DNA from 3 places in the Vibrio sp. 9-16B-A1 genome. Region 1 is predicted to be linked to each of the others. Evidence: predicted binding sites of a transcription regulator. Region 1 holds the regulator's gene; each other region holds the start of a gene.

Region 1 (5,703 bases):
CACTTTACGCGGGTCCGCACTGAATACCCCGGCCACATCACTCCAGATGGTAACCCGGCCCGCTTCTGCCAGCGCGCCGATAACAGTGGCCGAATAGTCAGAGCCGTTCCGGCCCAGCAGCACCGTCTCCCCGCTTTCATTACGGGCCATAAAGCCGGTGATCACCAGCCGGCGGTGTGAATGCTGGGCAAGTGAGGCTTTGATCAGCGGCCAGGAGCGCGCCCGGTCCACTTCTGGCTGGGCACCGGCTTCTGCGCGCAGAAAATCGCGCGAATCGAGCCAGGCAGACTCCAGGTCCGACTGACACAACAATGCAGCCAGCAAACGGGCCGACCAGACTTCACCGTGACCCAGAGCGGCCGCTTTCTGCGCTTCCGTCAGCGGAGCGGTCAGCTCACCCAGTGCGCTGAACTCCTGAGCCAGCTGGACCAGCAAAGGTTCCGCATACGCCTCATTGAGCAGTGACTCCACCAGCCCGGTCTGGAACTGACGCAGCGCCTGCAGGTGTTCATGCGCTACCCGGCCGTCTTTATCCAGCGCAGCCAGCCAGGCCAGCAGCTTGTTGGTGGTACTGCCGGCAGCCGATACCACCACCAGGTCGTCCGGACGTGAGTATTCACGCAGGATCCCAACCACCCGCTGATAACACTCAGCATCCGCCAGGCTGCTGCCGCCAAATTTGTGCAGCTGTCTCAGTTCACTCATCAGTTTGCCTCCCTGGCCTGTTCAAATGCCTGCTTCAGGTCTGCGATCAGATCATCACTGTCTTCCAGGCCGACCGACAGGCGCAGCAGTCTGGTGGTCACACCTGCTTCCAGCTGAGCTTCATCGCTCATCGCCCTGTGCGTCATCGAGCTTGGGTGACAGATAAGACTCTCCACTCCGCCGAGCGACTCTGCCAGCGAGAAGAGTTTCAGCGCACCGACAAAACACTCCAGCTGCGGCTGGTCACCGGCAAACTCAAAGCTCAGCATCGAGCCAAAACCGCTCTGCTGACGCTTTGCGATCTCATGGCCAGGATGGTCCGGCAGACTCGGGTGATACAGGGTTCCCACCAGCGCTTCGCCCTGCAGGTACGCCAGGATCAGATTGGCGTTCTCTTCGTGCTGGCGCATCCGCGCTCCAAGGGTGCGCAGGCCGCGCAGGGTCATATAGCTGTCAAACGGAGTACCGGTCGCGCCGAGGCAGTTGCCCCACCAGGCCAGCTCTTCAGCCTGCTGCGCCGAGCGGCAGATCACCACCCCGCCGATCACATCCGAGTGACCGTTGATGTACTTGGTGGTGGAATGAATGACGAAATCCGCACCCAGCTCCAGCGGCTTTTGATACACGGGTGTCAGAAAAGTATTATCGACCGCCACCAGCGCGCCTGCGTCATGGGCCAGCTCACACACATGAGCAATGTCCACGACCCGCACCAGCGGGTTGGACGGGGTTTCAAGCAGCACCAGTTTTGGCTTTTTCGCCAGTGCGCCGGCCAGTGCCTGCTGATCAGACTGGTCCACAAAAGCAACTTTGAAGTCCCCTTTCAGGGCGCGGGTATTGAGTAAACGGTATGTGCCGCCATAGCAGTCGTGAGGAGCAACAATCAGGTCATCCGGACCAAGCTGACTGGTCACCCACAGGTTGATCGCAGCGGTACCGGTATTGGTGATCACCGCTCCTTCGCCGGATTCGAGCCCGGCCAGCGCCCGCTCCAGCTGAGAGCGGTTAGGGTTACCTGAACGGGTGTAGTCATACTTGGGGACGTCACCAAAGGCGGGAAAACCGTAATTGGTGGACAGATAAATCGGGGGAACAACGGCATGATACTGGCTGTCTTCCTCTATGCCGGTGCGGACAGCAATGGTTGCTGGCTTACGCTCACTCATAAGACTGGTCTTCCTTTCCATGTTCATTGTTATCTGTTATACCAGTAATGGCTGCCGGACAACATACGGCGTAATACTTTCTCGCGGTCAGTCGCGTTATCCAACACTGTACCGGTCACAAAACTGGACGTCAACACTTCTGGACGTCTATATGTCTTTGCTTGTGGCGGTAAAAGTCGCTAAAATCACCCCCTATTCAGAGATTGAGCCGCCTTATGGCCGACCCGGTCTCATATCTACGACAAGCATAATTAAAGGTGCGCAATGGCAGACTGGAACGGCGAATACATTAGCCCTTACGCCGAGCATGGTAAGAAGAGCGAGCAAGTTAAGAAAATTACGGTATCTATCCCACTGAAAGTGTTGAAGATACTGACCGACGAGCGCACCCGCCGCCAGGTCAATAACCTGCGCCACGCCACCAACAGCGAGCTGCTGTGTGAAGCGTTCCTGCACGCATACACCGGCCAGCCCCTGCCGACCGATGAAGATCTGCGTAAAGACCGCCCTGACGACATCCCGGCAGAAGTAAAAGCACTGATGACGGAAATGGGCATTGCGTTCGAAGCGTTTGATGAGGAGTAAGTAACTCTTGGTGCGCGGTTCGCGGGCGCTTCGCTTCGGGGGACGCGGGGAATGCGCTGAACATTATGTGTGCCTGATAATGGTACAGGTTCCGCTTTCCGTACCACGTACCACGTACCACGTACCACGTACCACGCAACCATAAAAAAAGGTGCCACCCGGGCACCTTTTTTTATTACGCCATATAATTTTCCGGCATTTCGATTCGGGCAACGCCTGAATCAACAGCCGCCTGGGCGACCGCTTTGGCGACGCGTGGCAGCAGGCGCGGGTCCATCGGTTTCGGGATGATGTAGCCCGAACCAAATTCCAGCGCATCAACACCGGCGGCAGTCAGTACTTCTGCCGGTACCGGCTCTTTGGCCAGCTGGCGGATCGCATCGACCGCGGCCAGTTTCATTTCATCGTTGATCTCACTGGCACGTACATCCAGTGCGCCACGGAAAATAAACGGGAAACAAATAACGTTGTTTACCTGGTTCGGGTAGTCCGAACGGCCGGTACCCATGATCAGGTCATCACGGACTTCGTGTGCCAGCTCAGGCTTGATCTCAGGATCCGGGTTTGAACAGGCGAAGACCACCGGCTTGTCAGCCATCAGCTTCAGCGCTTCCGGAGGAAGCAAATTCGGGCCGGATACACCGAGGAACAGGTCGGCACCTTCGATCACATCTTCCAGGGTACGCTTGTCAGTATTATTGGCGAACAGCTTCTTGTACTCATTCAGATCATCGCGGCGGGTGTGGATCACGCCTTTGCGGTCCAGCATGTAGATCTTCTCACGCTGCGCACCACATTTGATCAGCAGCTCCATACAGGCCACGGCGGCTGCGCCTGCGCCCAGACACACGATGGTCGATTCAGACAGCTCTTTACCCTGCAGTTCAATCGCGTTCAGCATACCTGCTGCGGTTACAATCGCGGTGCCGTGCTGATCATCGTGGAAAACCGGTACGTCACAGCGTTCAATAAGCTGGCGCTCAATCTCAAAGCAGTCAGGTGCTTTGATGTCTTCCAGGTTAATACCACCAAAAGTATCGGCGATGTTCGCTACGGTATCGACAAACTCTTCGATAGTGCGGTGTTTCACTTCGATATCAATCGAATCCAGTCCTGCAAAGCGCTTGAACAGCAGCGCTTTGCCTTCCATAACCGGTTTGGATGCCAGCGGGCCCAGATTACCCAGACCCAGAATCGCGGTACCGTTAGAGATCACCGCCACCATGTTTCCTTTCGCGGTGTACTTATAAACGTTATCAGCATTCTGCGCGATCTCGCGTACCGGCTCAGCCACACCCGGGCTGTAGGCCAGTGCCAGGTCTTCGGCGGTATTGGCTGGCTTGGTCAGCTCGACACCAATTTTGCCTGCGGTCGGAAATGCGTGGTAGTCCAGTGCCTGTTGGCGGAAATCATTTTGGCTGTTGTCTTCGGACATGATGACAGGATCCTGCTGTGTGAGGTTACGAAAAGGTTACACGAGCGCTGTATAATACCGGATGTCAGACCGGGTGCCCAGATAAAAAGTCAACAACCATAGCCCTGAATTGTGATTCAAACGAAAGAGGAGCCGGAAGGATTCAGGCGCAGTTCAAACAATGCGCAGACAGAAAGGAGAGAGGGAATATCAGATACGAAAAAAGGACGCCTGGGCGTCCTTTTTGAATTCGTTCAGCAGAATTACTTCTTGCTAGACAGTGCACCGAAACGCTTGTTGAAGCGGTCAACACGGCCACCGGTGTCAACGATACGCTGCTTACCAGTGTAGAATGGGTGACACTTGTCACATACGTCCAAGTGGATAGACTCTTTAGTCAGAGTTGAGTTGAACTCGAAAGAGTTGCCACAAGAACAAGTTGCTTTAACAGCTTTGTATTCTGGGTGGATACCAGTTTTCATAGGGATAACCTCAATTGGGCCGTGTCGCTATCCGAATCTGAGCCGGACACCACACGTAATTTACAAATCAGTGACGCAGGTTGCGTCGTTCAAGGCGCAGTATAGTAATGAATAGTGTGCAGCGGATCAACCAATTTGATACTTTTTTGTCCATTTTTTTATCAGTTGCGCTGAGCTGGTCAGCCGCTGTTTTTGCTCCCCGGCATTCGTTGCTACAATGACGCCACTTTTTCTGCTTTTATTTAGTGTTGTTTATGTCCCCGACCATCGTCCAGGTTGCCCTGCCCGTCCCGCTCGACAAGCGTTTTGACTACCGGATAGCCCCGGGCCAGAGCCCCGTGGTGGGCGGACGGGTATCGGTCTCATTTGGCCGCCAGGCCCTGGTCGGCATCATCACCGGTCTGACTGACCACTCCGACTACCCTTTTAACCAGCTCAAACCGGTTAAAGAAGTACTCGACAACGCACCGCTCTGGCCCACCCCGCTGTATGAGCTCTTAAACTGGTGCGCTCAGTTTTATCAGCACCCGCTCGGTGACACCCTGGCCAATGCCATGCCGGCGCTGCTGCGCAAAGGCAAGCCTGCCGCGCTGACGCCTCAGGTCAGCTGGCACATCACCCCGGCCGGACGCGATCAGCTGATGCAGGGATTTGGCCGGGCGGTCAAACAGGCCCGCGCCATGCACCTGCTGCAACACGGGCCGGTCGCGGCAGAGAAATTTGCAGAAGAAGAGATCACCACTCAGGTACTCAAAGCACTGCAGGAAAAAGGCTGGGCGGAACAAAAACAGACCCTGCCCAAAGCGGCCCCATGGCCGGAGTCGGTGGAAACCGATGCTGACAAGCCCCGGCTCAACCAGGAGCAGTCGGTCGCCATCGCGGCGGTCAACAGTCAGCGCCATTTTTCCTGTTATCTGCTTCAGGGCGTGACCGGCTCGGGCAAGACCGAAGTGTACCTCAACATGATCAAACCGGTGCTTGAGCGGGGTGAGCAGGCGCTGGTACTGGTGCCGGAGATCGGCCTGACACCGCAAACCATCAACCGCTTCCGCAGACGCTTTGCCGTACCGGTGGAGGTGGTGCACTCCGGACTCAATGACACCGAGCGCCTCAACGCCTGGCTCGCCGCCCGCGACCGCCGCGCTGGTATCGTGATCGGTACCCGCAGCGCCCTGATGACCCCGTTTGATAAGCTCGGCATCATCATCGTCGACGAAGAGCACGACAGCTCCTACAAACAACAGGACAGCCTGCGTTATCACGCCCGGGATGTAGCAATCATGCGTGCCCATAAAGAAGGTATCCCGGTAGTTCTGGGCTCCGCCACCCCGGCACTGGAGACCCTGCACAA
Region 2 (5,703 bases), on a different contig from region 1:
TGTCACGCCGGGGGTCGCGGGTTCGAGTCCCGTCCGCTCCGCCACTTATATTAGCCCGATGCGAAAGCGTCGGGCTTTTTAGTTTCTGGTAGTTCATCCCTTGCAGGGATGTCGAGTCCCGGTCGTGCGCGACCCCGGCCACTCCGCCACTTATCAAGAAGCCTCGTCGAAAGACGGGGCTTTTTTGCGTCTGGAACCTGCAGAGTCGACTGTGAGTTTTGGGGTATTGGTTCGCGGGCGCTTCGCTCCGTGGTACGCGGGACGAGGAAGGGCAGTACTCTCATCCTGAGAAAGGTATTTGCTGTAATCACGCTTAAGTTTCTGTGCAAAAAAGAGTTGCAGGTGTACAGAATGATCTGAAACCCTTCTTACAGAACCACAGAACCACAGAACCACAGAACCACAGAACCACAGAACCACAGAACCACAGAACCACAGAACCACAGAACCACAGAACCACAGAACCACAGAACCACAGAACCACAGAACCACAGAACCACAGAATCGCTCACGTCCCTCGCAGCAAAGCGCCCTCGTACCTTTTCCCTCGACATCTCTCACCCTCTGTTATAATCTGGCCATATAGACGTCTAAAAACTTTAGGGAGAAAGTGAGATGCCGATTAAAGTGCCTGATCAATTGCCGGCTCTGGATGTGTTACGGAATGAGAACATCTTTGTGATGTCTGAGAGTCGTGCGACGACTCAGGAGATACGGCCGCTGAAGGTACTGATCCTTAATCTGATGCCAAAGAAGATAGAAACTGAGACCCAGTTTCTGCGCTTGTTGTCTAACTCGCCGCTTCAGGTTGATATAGAGCTGCTGCGTATTGATAACCGGCCAAGTAAGAACACGCCAACCGAACACCTGGACAACTTCTATCGTCAGTTTGAATCGGTGAAGAACCGTAACTTTGATGGTCTGATTATCACAGGTGCGCCGCTTGGCCTGGTGCAGTTTGAGGATGTGATCTACTGGGAACACCTGCAGACCATAATGAATTGGGCGAACAGGCACGTTACCTCAACCTTGTATGTTTGCTGGGCAGCTCAGGCCGGACTTAAGCTCCTGTATAACCTGCCAAAGCGCACCCGCAAAGAGAAGCTCTCCGGGGTTTATAACCATACTATCCATCATCCTTATCATCCGCTTCTGCGTGGATTTGACGATAGTTTTCTGGCTCCTCACTCCCGCTATGCAGACTTTTCGCCAGAGTACCTGGAAGAACACACTGACCTGGATATCCTGGCAACGTCAGATGTGGCCGGTGTTTACCTTGCAGCAACCAAAGATAAGCGGAATGTGTTTGTGACCGGCCATCCGGAATACGATTCGCATACCCTGCACAACGAATACACCCGGGACCTTGGGGAAGGGATGGAGCCGGCTATTCCGGTTAACTACTACCCCAATGACAATCCGGATAACCCACCGATCGCCAGCTGGCGCAGCCATGGCCATTTGCTGTTTGCCAACTGGCTGAACTATTGTGTTTACCAGCAGACGCCATATGACCTGGAGCACTTCTCTGAAGAGAACTTTACTGTCGATGACTGATACCAAAAGGGCTGCCACTGACAGCCCTTGTTTTTATACCAGTTCCATCAATTATCTGATCATCCTGGCTGGTCCAAATGTCCAGTAGCCGCGTCAAAAATCGTATCCCTGGTCCCCGCTAGGCATAAGATTTTTTCCTTGCTACTGAACATTTGTCCTGCGCTAATACTGAACACATAATTAATAGAACTGGTATTACTTTTCCGCCTGTTTGGCTTTTTCAATCATTGAGGTGATGGTTGAGCCCTGAACAAGGATTGAGAACACAACCACTGCGTAGGTCATCACCAGAATGATCTCTTTCACATCGATCAGTTTGTCCGGTACCACCAGGATGCCGGATGGGACTGAAAGCGCCATCGCCAGCGCGAGCCCGCCTCTCAATCCACCCCAGGTGAGTATTCTTACTGACCAGGGATTGTAACTGCGGCAGCGCTCAAAGCCGAGATAAGCCAGCTTAACACTGATATAGCGTACGCCAAGTACCAGCGGCACAGCAGTGGCCATCAGCAGCCAGTCTTCAGAGTGGAACTTAAACAGCAGCATCGACATACCGATCAGCAGGAACAGAACACCATTGAGAAACTCATCGACCAGCTCCCAGAAATGGTCCAGGTGTTCTTCACTCTCTCTGGAAAAGCCGACAAAGCGGGTCCAGTTACCGATCATAATTCCGGATACGACCATCGCCAGTGGGCCGGATACATGGATGACATCAGCAAACACATAGCCTGCGGTAGGGACACCAATGGTCAGCAGCAATTCCATAGAGTGGTCATTGGTTGCACTGATCAGGTAATGGAAAAGCAGCCCCAGCAGCAGGCCATAGACGATACCTCCGACGGCTTCCTGCAAAAACAGCAGGCTGACTCCGCTGAAAGTCGGCGCTTCTCCGCCAAATGCCAGTGAGTAGAGAGTAACGAAGATTACCAGGCCAAAACCATCGTTAAACAGTGACTCTCCCTCTATCTGGATAGAAATTTGTTCGGGTGCGTTTAGTTTTTTCACGATCGCCAGCACTGCAATGGGGTCGGTCGGTGAGATCAGCGCGCCAAACAGCAGGCAGTAGACAAAATCCAGCGGGATGCCGATCAGCTTACAGATACCATATAAACCAGCCCCGATAAGGAAAGTGGAGACCAGGGTTGCACCCAGTGCCAGAATGGTGATTTCCCATTTCTGAGCTTTCATATTGGGCAGCTTTATTCCCAGCCCACCAGCGAAGAGCAGAAATCCCAGCACGCCTTTGAGCAGGAAGGATTCAAAATTGATAGCAGCCATGGTTTCAACGGCAATATCTGTAAGATAAAACCAGTCATTCTGACCGGCAATAATGATCAGCAGTGACAGCAGCAGTGCGCCTGCCGTGATGGCAATAGTGGTTTGCATTCCAACCAGCTTACTGTTGATAAAAGCGATCAACATCGCGGCGGCGGAAAGAAAACAGAGAGTGTAATAAACCGACATACTTTCCCATTTGTAACAAAATGTGAATTTACCGGATTTTGTATTGGCTGACGTTAAATAGCAATTGCTTTTTGAGATAAAAAAGATAGCGTGGAGTAACCTGTCATTAACAAGCTGGCTTGTTTTAGACGTCTGGATTTCTATAAGGCGTATGGTAGGATGGAGTGATAAATCAAGGAAAGAGGCTGTAGTGTGGCTGGAAGCAAGTTAAGAGAACAAATTGAAGCGCAATTGGCACAACGGATTTTGCTGATCGACGGTGGTATGGGCACCATGATCCAGGGCTATAAGCTGGAGGAGAAAGACTACCGTGGTGAGCGCTTTGCCGACTGGCATTGTGATCTGAAAGGGAACAACGATCTTTTGGTGCTGACGCAGCCGGATCTGATCAAAGAGATCCATGGTCAGTACCTGGAAGCCGGGGCTGATATCCTCGAAACCAATACCTTTAACGCTACGACTATCGCGATGGCCGACTATGATATGGAGTCGCTCAGCGAAGAGATTAACTTTGAAGCAGCACGCCTGGCGCGACTTGCTGCAGACGAGTGGAGTACTCCAGAGCGCCCGCGCTATGTGGCGGGTGTTCTCGGCCCTACCAACCGGACCTGTTCTATTTCACCGGATGTAAATGATCCGGGATTTCGTAATGTCAGCTTTGATGATCTGGTCGAAGCTTATTCTGAATCCACCCGGGCGCTTATCAAAGGTGGCTCGGATCTGATCCTGATCGAAACCATTTTCGATACCCTTAACGCCAAAGCGTGTGCTTTTGCGGTTGAGTCGGTGTTTGAAGAGCTGGGTACTGAGCTGCCGGTAATGATCTCCGGTACCATCACCGATGCTTCCGGACGTACCCTTTCCGGTCAAACCACAGAAGCTTTCTATAATGCGCTTCGTCACGTAAACCCGGTTTCATTCGGCCTTAACTGTGCTCTGGGCCCGGATGAACTGCGTCAGTACGTCGAAGAGCTGTCGCGTATTAGTGAGTGTCATGTATCAGCTCACCCGAACGCTGGTCTGCCGAATGCCTTTGGTGAATATGATCTTTCACCAGAAGATATGGCTGTACATATCAGGGAGTGGGCAAAAGCCGGCTTCCTTAACATGGTTGGCGGCTGTTGTGGTACCACGCCCGACCATATTCGTCAGATGGCGAATGCGGTGGAAGGAGTGAAGCCCCGTGCCTTGCCTGAGCTTAAGGTCGCCTGTCGCCTGTCCGGCCTGGAGCCACTGACCATAGAGAAAGAGACGCTGTTTATTAACGTCGGTGAACGGACCAACGTAACGGGTTCGGCGCGATTTAAACGTCTGATCAAAGAAGAATTGTACGATGAAGCGCTGGAAGTCGCGCGTCAGCAGGTAGAAAACGGTGCACAGATCATTGATATCAATATGGATGAAGGCATGCTCGATGCTGAGGCATGCATGGTGCGTTTTCTTAACCTGTGCGCCTCTGAGCCGGAGATCTCCAAAGTACCGGTGATGGTCGACTCTTCCAAGTGGGAAGTGATCGAAGCTGGCCTGAAGTGTATTCAGGGCAAGGGTATTGTTAACTCTATCTCGCTGAAAGAGGGTAAAGAGAAGTTTGTTCAGCAGGCGAAGCTGATCCGCCGCTACGGTGCGGCCGTGATTGTGATGGCGTTTGATGAAGTTGGCCAGGCGGAAACCCGTGAGCGTAAGCTTGAAATCTGCAGCAAGGCTTACCGCATCCTGGTCGATGAAGTCGGCTTCCCGCCGGAAGATATTATCTTTGACCCGAACATCTTTGCAGTCGCGACCGGTATCGATGAGCACAATAACTACGCGGTCGACTTTATCGAAGCGGTGGCCGATATTAAGCGCGACCTGCCACATGCCATGATTTCTGGTGGCGTTTCTAATGTTTCTTTCTCTTTCCGTGGCAATAACTACGTTCGCGAAGCGATACACGCGGTGTTCCTCTACCACTGTTTTAAAAATGGTATGGATATGGGGATCGTTAACGCCGGTCAGCTTGAAATTTATGACAACGTTCCTGAGAAGCTGCGTGATGCCGTGGAAGATGTGGTACTTAACCGCCGTGATGATGCAACCGAGCGGTTGCTGGATATTGCGGAAGAGTACCGGGCAAATGCGGTCGGTAAGCAGGATGATGCCTCAGCATTATCGTGGCGCAGCTGGCCGGTTGCCAAGCGCCTTGAGCATGCTCTGGTGAAAGGGATTACCGAATTCATCGTAGAAGATACCGAAGAAGCAAGGGTGAACGCTTCCAGGCCGCTGGAAGTGATCGAAGGACCACTGATGGACGGCATGAACGTGGTCGGTGACCTGTTTGGTGAAGGTAAGATGTTCCTGCCTCAGGTCGTGAAATCGGCGCGGGTAATGAAGCAGGCTGTTGCTCACCTGGAACCTTATATTAATGCACAGAAGCAATCCGGGTCCTCCAACGGAAAGATCCTGCTGGCGACCGTAAAAGGTGACGTGCACGATATCGGTAAGAACATCGTCGGCGTGGTACTGCAGTGTAATAACTTTGAAATTATCGACCTGGGCGTGATGGTGCCCTGCGAGCAGATCCTGAAAGTCGCCAAAGAAGAGAATGTCGATATCATCGGTCTGTCCGGACTTATCACCCCGTCGCTGGATGAGATGGTACACGTCGCTAAAGAGATGGAGCGCCAGGGCTTTGAGTTGCCT
Region 3 (5,703 bases), on a different contig from region 1:
GTGCTGAGCCTGCCAGCAGGGCGGCCATACTGATGTTAAATCCGCGCATGCGCTCTGGCCGGTGCAGGTAGCGGCTCAGCTGACCGCCGGCGAGGGTCCAGATGCCGACAGAAGGCAGGGTGACCAGCGCAAACACAGAGCCAATCAGCAACACGCCGTGCCAGTCTCCTGACAGGTTATAAGCACCGAGTGCGGTCAGTGACATCGACCAGGCTTTGGGGTTAATCCACTGAAACCAGGCGGCGGAGAGGAATGTCATCGGGCGGTAGCCGGTCTGCTTCGCCAGTTCAGGTTTTGCGGTCGCGATACGGAAAGCCAGCCAGGCCAGATAGACAAGGCAGGCGACCTGCAGTACCTGGTTCGCAACCGGATACTGTTCGAGCAGGGAGACCAGGCCGGTTCCTACAATCATCGTCATGGCAAAGAAGCCGAACACAATTCCAAGCATGTGTGGCACGGTGCGGTGAAAGCCGATATTGGCACCGGATGTGAGTAGCATAATGTTGTTGGGGCCGGGTGAAAAAGTGGCGGCGATGGCGAACAGGGTCAGTGCAGCAAGTGTTTGATAATCCATGGGCGATCTTCCGTGATCTGGTGTTGTCTTTGTATGTTAACGGAAGTCTGTACGAATTTTGCTCTTTATTCAGGTTGGGTGTAGCGTGAAGTATTGGTCAGTTCAGACGATTTGGACAATTATCCGGCAAGAAAAAGGCTGACCCTGAGGTCAGCCCTGTTGCTTTATGGGATGAAGGTCAGATTACCAGCCTTTCACCACGCCGCCCTGGAAGATGTCCAGTGCTGCTTTGTACACTTCTTCCGTCTGGTATGCTTTTACAAAGTTCTGCACGTTTTCAGCGTTCAGGTTCTCTTCACGGGATACAATAATGTTCACATAAGGAGACTCTTTGTCTTCAACGAACACGCCGTCTTTTTCAGGAGTCAGGTTGATTGAGCTTGCGTAAGTGGTGTTGATCACTGACAGAGCAACATCATCCAGAGAACGTGGAAGCTGAGCGGCATCCAGTTCTACGATGGTGATGTTTTTCGGGTTCTCTGTGATGTCACGTACGGTTGCCAGCAGGCCAACGTTGTCGCGCAGTTTGATCAGGCCCTGTTGCTGAAGCAGAAGCAGAGAACGGCCCAGGTTTGTCGGGTCATTTGGTACTGCGATACGTGCACCGTCCTGGATTTCGTCAACCGATTTTACCTGCTTTGAGTAACCCGCGATTGGGTATACAAAAGTGTTGCCTGCGATAGTCAGCTTGTAGCCACGGTCTGCAATTTGCTGATCCAGGTATGGTTTGTGCTGGAATGCGTTTACGTCGATAGAAGTGTCATCCAGCGCAGCATTTGGTGTCACGTAATCAGTGAAAGTTACCAGTTCGACTTCAAGGCCGTATTTCTCTTTCGCTACTTTCGCTGCCACTTCTGCTACCTGAGCTTCAGCGCCAGCCATTACGCCAACTTTGATTTTGCTGTTATCGACGGCTTTTTCGCCACAACCGGTCAGAGCTACGGTCGCTGCTGCCACCGCCAGTAAACCTTTAAGACTAAACTTCATTGTTTTCTCCTTGTTCCTAAAATCTCAATTCTTATGTTGCTTATTATTTATGGGGTATTTGTGTATATACAGGTTATCTGTGGTCCACCCGGCGCACTACGGCATCGCCCAGGGACTGGATGATTTGTACCAGCACGATCAGCATCACTACAGTAACTGCCATGATGGTTACGTCATAGCGGTGGAAGCCATAGCGAATGGCTACATCACCCAGACCGCCACCACCCACCGTACCGGCCATTGCAGAGTAGCTGACCAGGGTCACCAGGGTAATGGTGACTGAGTTGACGATGGTTGGCATCGCTTCCGGAAGCAGCACTTTGGTGATGATCTGCACCGGGGTGGCGCCCATGGACTGAGCCGCTTCTACCAGGCCGGTCGGCACTTCCAGCAGCGCGCCCTCAATCAGGCGGGCTACAAACGGTATTGCGCCGATGGTCAGCGGTACGATGGCCGCGGTCGTGCCGATGAAGGTGCCAACCAGCAGTTTGGTTACCGGGATAATGGCGACCATCAGGACCAGGAAAGGCACTGATCGGCCAATATTGACGATGGCCCCCAGAATCGCATTGAGTTTGGTGTTTTCCAGCAGGCCGCCTTTTTTGCTGGTATGCAGGATAACGCCCAGCGGAATACCGACTGCAAAGCCGACGATACCGGCGACCGCGACCATATACAGGGTTTCCCAGGTCGCACCAAGCAGCAGGTTACTGTTCAGGCTCAGCCATTCGCTAACTGTATTAAAGGACATAACCCAGTACCTCCACTTTTACATTGTGCTCACGCAGAAACTCAATCGCTGCGTTGTCATCGGCTTCGCTGCCAAACAGCTCCGCCACCATCATGCCGAATTTCACTCCACCGGCGTAATCCAAATCTGAGCTGAGAATACTGACATCGATGTTGTATTTACGGGCGATCTGGGTCATCAGCGGCGCATCAACCGTTGCGCCGGTAAATTCCAGGCGTACCAGCGGGTAGCTGCCTTCCACTCGGGTGGTCTGGAGGCGCTGCTGGTAATCTTCCGGAATCGAAAGGTCCAGGGTCGAGCGGATAAACTGGTGTGCGAGCTCTGTTTTCGGGTGAGCAAAGATTTCGCCCACGCTGCCTTTTTCAACCAGTTCACCGTCACCGATGATCGCCACTTCATGACAGATGCTTTTTACCACGTCCATTTCGTGGGTGATCAGCAGTATGGTGATGTTGAGTTTGCGGTTGATCTCTTTTAACAGTTCGAGGATTGACTGGGTTGTCGCCGGATCCAGCGCACTGGTGGCTTCGTCACACAGCAGCACTTTAGGGTCGGTTGCCAGTGCGCGGGCAATCGCGACGCGCTGCTTCTGGCCGCCACTTAAGTTTGACGGGTAAGTGTCACGCTTGTCGGCAAGGCCAACCAGGGTCAGCAGCTCGCTGACTTTGGTTTCAATATGAGCGCGCTCTTTGCCTGCCAGTTCTAAAGGCAGCGCTACGTTGTCAAACACGGTGCGCGATGAGAGCAGGTTAAAGTGCTGGAAGATCATGCCAATGTCGCGGCGCGCCTGGCTTAGCTCTGATTTGGAAAGTTGGGTCAGGTCCGTCCCATCTACGATGACTGAACCTGAGGTTGGGATCTCAAGCATGTTGACGCAGCGGATCAGGGTACTTTTCCCCGCACCGGATGAGCCGATAACACCAAAGATGGTGCCCGGTGCCACGGTCAGATTGATTTCTTTCAGTGCATGGATTTCCCTGCTGCCCTGATAGAAAATCTTGTTAACGTCCTTTATCTCAATCATCTTTCATCCTGTGCTGGCTTTGTTAATGAAATATATTGAACATGTCGCAACTGTTCAGCAGATAATTTCATTTTTGTGCCTTAATGTTAGTTGATGCTATGGGTTTCGTGTTTCTGAGTCAATAGATATTTTTACGTCTAGACGTCTAAAAAAGAATTCATTAGTGCTAAGCGTTATAAAGCGTGTAATAATTTGGCCAGTTAACCCTAAAGAGGACGTGATTTTGGCTAAACCTGCCGTGTTTTTGGATCGAGATGGTGTGATTAATGTGGACCATGGCTATGTCCATGATGAGCACGATTTTGAGTATATTGACGGGGTGTTCGAAGCAACCCGCAAGCTGAAAGAGATGGGCTATCTGCTGGTGCTGGTCACCAATCAGTCAGGCATCGCGCGGGGTAAGTTTAGTGAAGACCGTTTTCTGTCGCTGACCCAGTGGATGGACTGGAACTTTGTCGATCATGGGGTTGAGTTTGACGGTTTCTATTATTGTCCGCACCACGCTGAGCACGGCATTGGTGATTACAAACAGGACTGTGAATGTCGCAAGCCAAAACCTGGCATGTTTATCTCTGCCCGTGACTTCCTCAAAATCGATATGGCCCGCTCGGTGATGGTGGGCGATAAAGCGGAAGATATGATGGCAGCAGAAGCAGCCGGCGTTGGTTGTAAGCTGCTGGTACGTACCGGTAAGCCGGTGACGGAAAAAGGTGAAGCGCTGGCGGATGCGGTACTGGGCAGTATTGCCGATGTACCTGAATACCTGAGTCAGAAATAAGCGCGGGAGTCGCCGGATGAAAAAAGGACTGTTTATTGCCGCGCTGGCGCTGGGTGGATGCGCTTCTGAGCCGCCGCCGGAAGATCTGACTTATCAGTGTGCCAACGAATTTGAAGTGGGTGTGGTCCGCTTTGGCGACCAGGAAGTTCAGGCAGAGATCAACAATGAGCGTTTTCTGCTGACCCGCGTGCCTGCCGCTTCGGGCGAGAAATACCAGTCTGCCGATCAGTCGCTGCAACTGTGGTTTAAAGGCGCGCAGATGAGCATGAAATGGAAAAGTTATCCGATTCAGATCTGTACCCAGCCTCAGCCGTATCAAAATCTGGAGCCGCTGAGCAGCGAGTAATCCCATGAATAAGAAACTGACCATCCTGGATATTGCCCGTCTGGCCGGTGTCGGCAAATCGACTGTATCCCGCGTTCTGACCAATGACCCGAAAGTGAAACCGGCCACCCGTGAAAAGGTGGAGCGGGTGATCGCTGAGTCCGGCTATGTGCCGTCCAAATCGGCCCAGTCGATGCGCGGTGGCAGTCAGAAAGTGATCGGGGTGATCATCTCCCGTCTCGACTCACCGTCTGAGAACCGGGTGGTCAGTGCCATACTTTCCTGCCTCTATCAGGCCGGATACGACGTGGTGATCATGGAGAGCCAGTTTGACCGGGATAAAACCAACGAACACCTTGAAGTGCTCAAACGGCGCAACGTTGACGGGGTGATCGTGTTTGGTTTTACCGGCTGTGATGTGGCTGCGCTGGAATCCTGGCAACACCGCATTGTGGTGATCGCCATGGATACCGACAATGTATCCTCGGTGAACTACGATAACCAGGCGGTGATCGAGAGTGCGCTGGAGCATCTGAGCGGGCAGGGGATAGACGATATAGCCTATCTTGGCGTGGATCCGTCTGACCGGACCACGGGTCTGATGCGTCTTGAGGCTTACCGAAGCTGGTGTCAAAGAGCGGAGCGCCAGCCGCGCGCTGTGACCGGTGAGCTGAGCCACGAGAGTGCCTATTCCCTTGTCGATCAGCTGCTTGAGCATGAGCCACAGGCAATCGCCTGTGCCAGTGATACGCTCGCCCTTGGCGTCATCAAACGCCTGCAGGAGCTGGGCCGTCATGACATTCGGGTGACTGGTGTGGGCGGTAATCCCATGCTCTCATTTCTGTTTCCCAATACCTACAGTATCGACCCCGGCTATCACACAGCCGGTGAAACCGCATCTAAGCTATTGATTAATCAGCTTTCAGAACAGGTTTCTGTCGAACATATCACCCTGAAACCTGTCACCCATTGATCGTTTCTTCTACACTTTTTATGTGACCGTGTTCAATTAATGGGACTGTTCCCATTTTTATTTATAATTTTGTTTGGCACCATTAGCTCAAGAAATGGGAACAGTCCCAAATTATATGAACACAACTCCAATAGGGTGGACAATACTATGAGTAAGATAGCGAGCCAGGACATCACGCGTCTTATTGAGCTGGTCGGCGGCAGCGATAACATCGCCAGCGTCAGCCACTGTCTGACGCGTCTTCGCTTCGTACTGAACGACACAGACGCAGCGGACAAAGCCGGTCTGGAA

What was found. The regulator MetJ, encoded in region 1, represses methionine synthesis genes. The targets are predictions, from matches to a motif close to TTAGACNTNTANANGTCTAA.
Region 2: metH (methionine synthase) is a predicted target of MetJ. The motif match lies at 3,149-3,168, and genes of this name have one in related genera.
Region 3: metN (methionine ABC transporter ATP-binding protein MetN) is a predicted target of MetJ. The motif match lies at 3,466-3,485, and genes of this name have one in related genera.

What each region holds. Positions count from the first base shown of each region.
Region 1 is NZ_JBSDZD010000017.1:43,417-49,119, reverse strand. Features, by position in the region: gene ACVB80_RS21345 (bifunctional aspartate kinase/homoserine dehydrogenase II) at 1-705, opposite strand, end outside; gene ACVB80_RS21340 (O-succinylhomoserine (thiol)-lyase) at 705-1,871, opposite strand; gene metJ (met regulon transcriptional regulator MetJ) at 2,136-2,456, shown strand; gene ACVB80_RS21330 (malic enzyme-like NAD(P)-binding protein) at 2,632-3,891, opposite strand; gene rpmE (50S ribosomal protein L31) at 4,134-4,352, opposite strand; gene priA (primosomal protein N') at 4,607-5,703, shown strand, end outside.
Region 2 is NZ_JBSDZD010000008.1:417-6,119, forward strand. Features, by position in the region: tRNA gene ACVB80_RS13765 (tRNA-Asp) at 1-44, shown strand, start outside; gene metA (homoserine O-succinyltransferase MetA) at 616-1,557, shown strand; gene ACVB80_RS13775 (cation:proton antiporter) at 1,753-3,024, opposite strand; gene metH (methionine synthase) at 3,217-5,703, shown strand, end outside.
Region 3 is NZ_JBSDZD010000006.1:94,310-100,012, reverse strand. Features, by position in the region: gene ACVB80_RS11675 (LysE family translocator) at 1-574, opposite strand, end outside; gene metQ (methionine ABC transporter substrate-binding lipoprotein MetQ) at 758-1,561, opposite strand; gene ACVB80_RS11665 (methionine ABC transporter permease) at 1,635-2,312, opposite strand; gene metN (methionine ABC transporter ATP-binding protein MetN) at 2,302-3,336, opposite strand; gene gmhB (D-glycero-beta-D-manno-heptose 1,7-bisphosphate 7-phosphatase) at 3,560-4,114, shown strand; gene ACVB80_RS11650 (MliC family protein) at 4,131-4,460, shown strand; gene treR (trehalose operon repressor TreR) at 4,465-5,412, shown strand; gene treB (PTS trehalose transporter subunit IIBC) at 5,560-5,703, shown strand, end outside.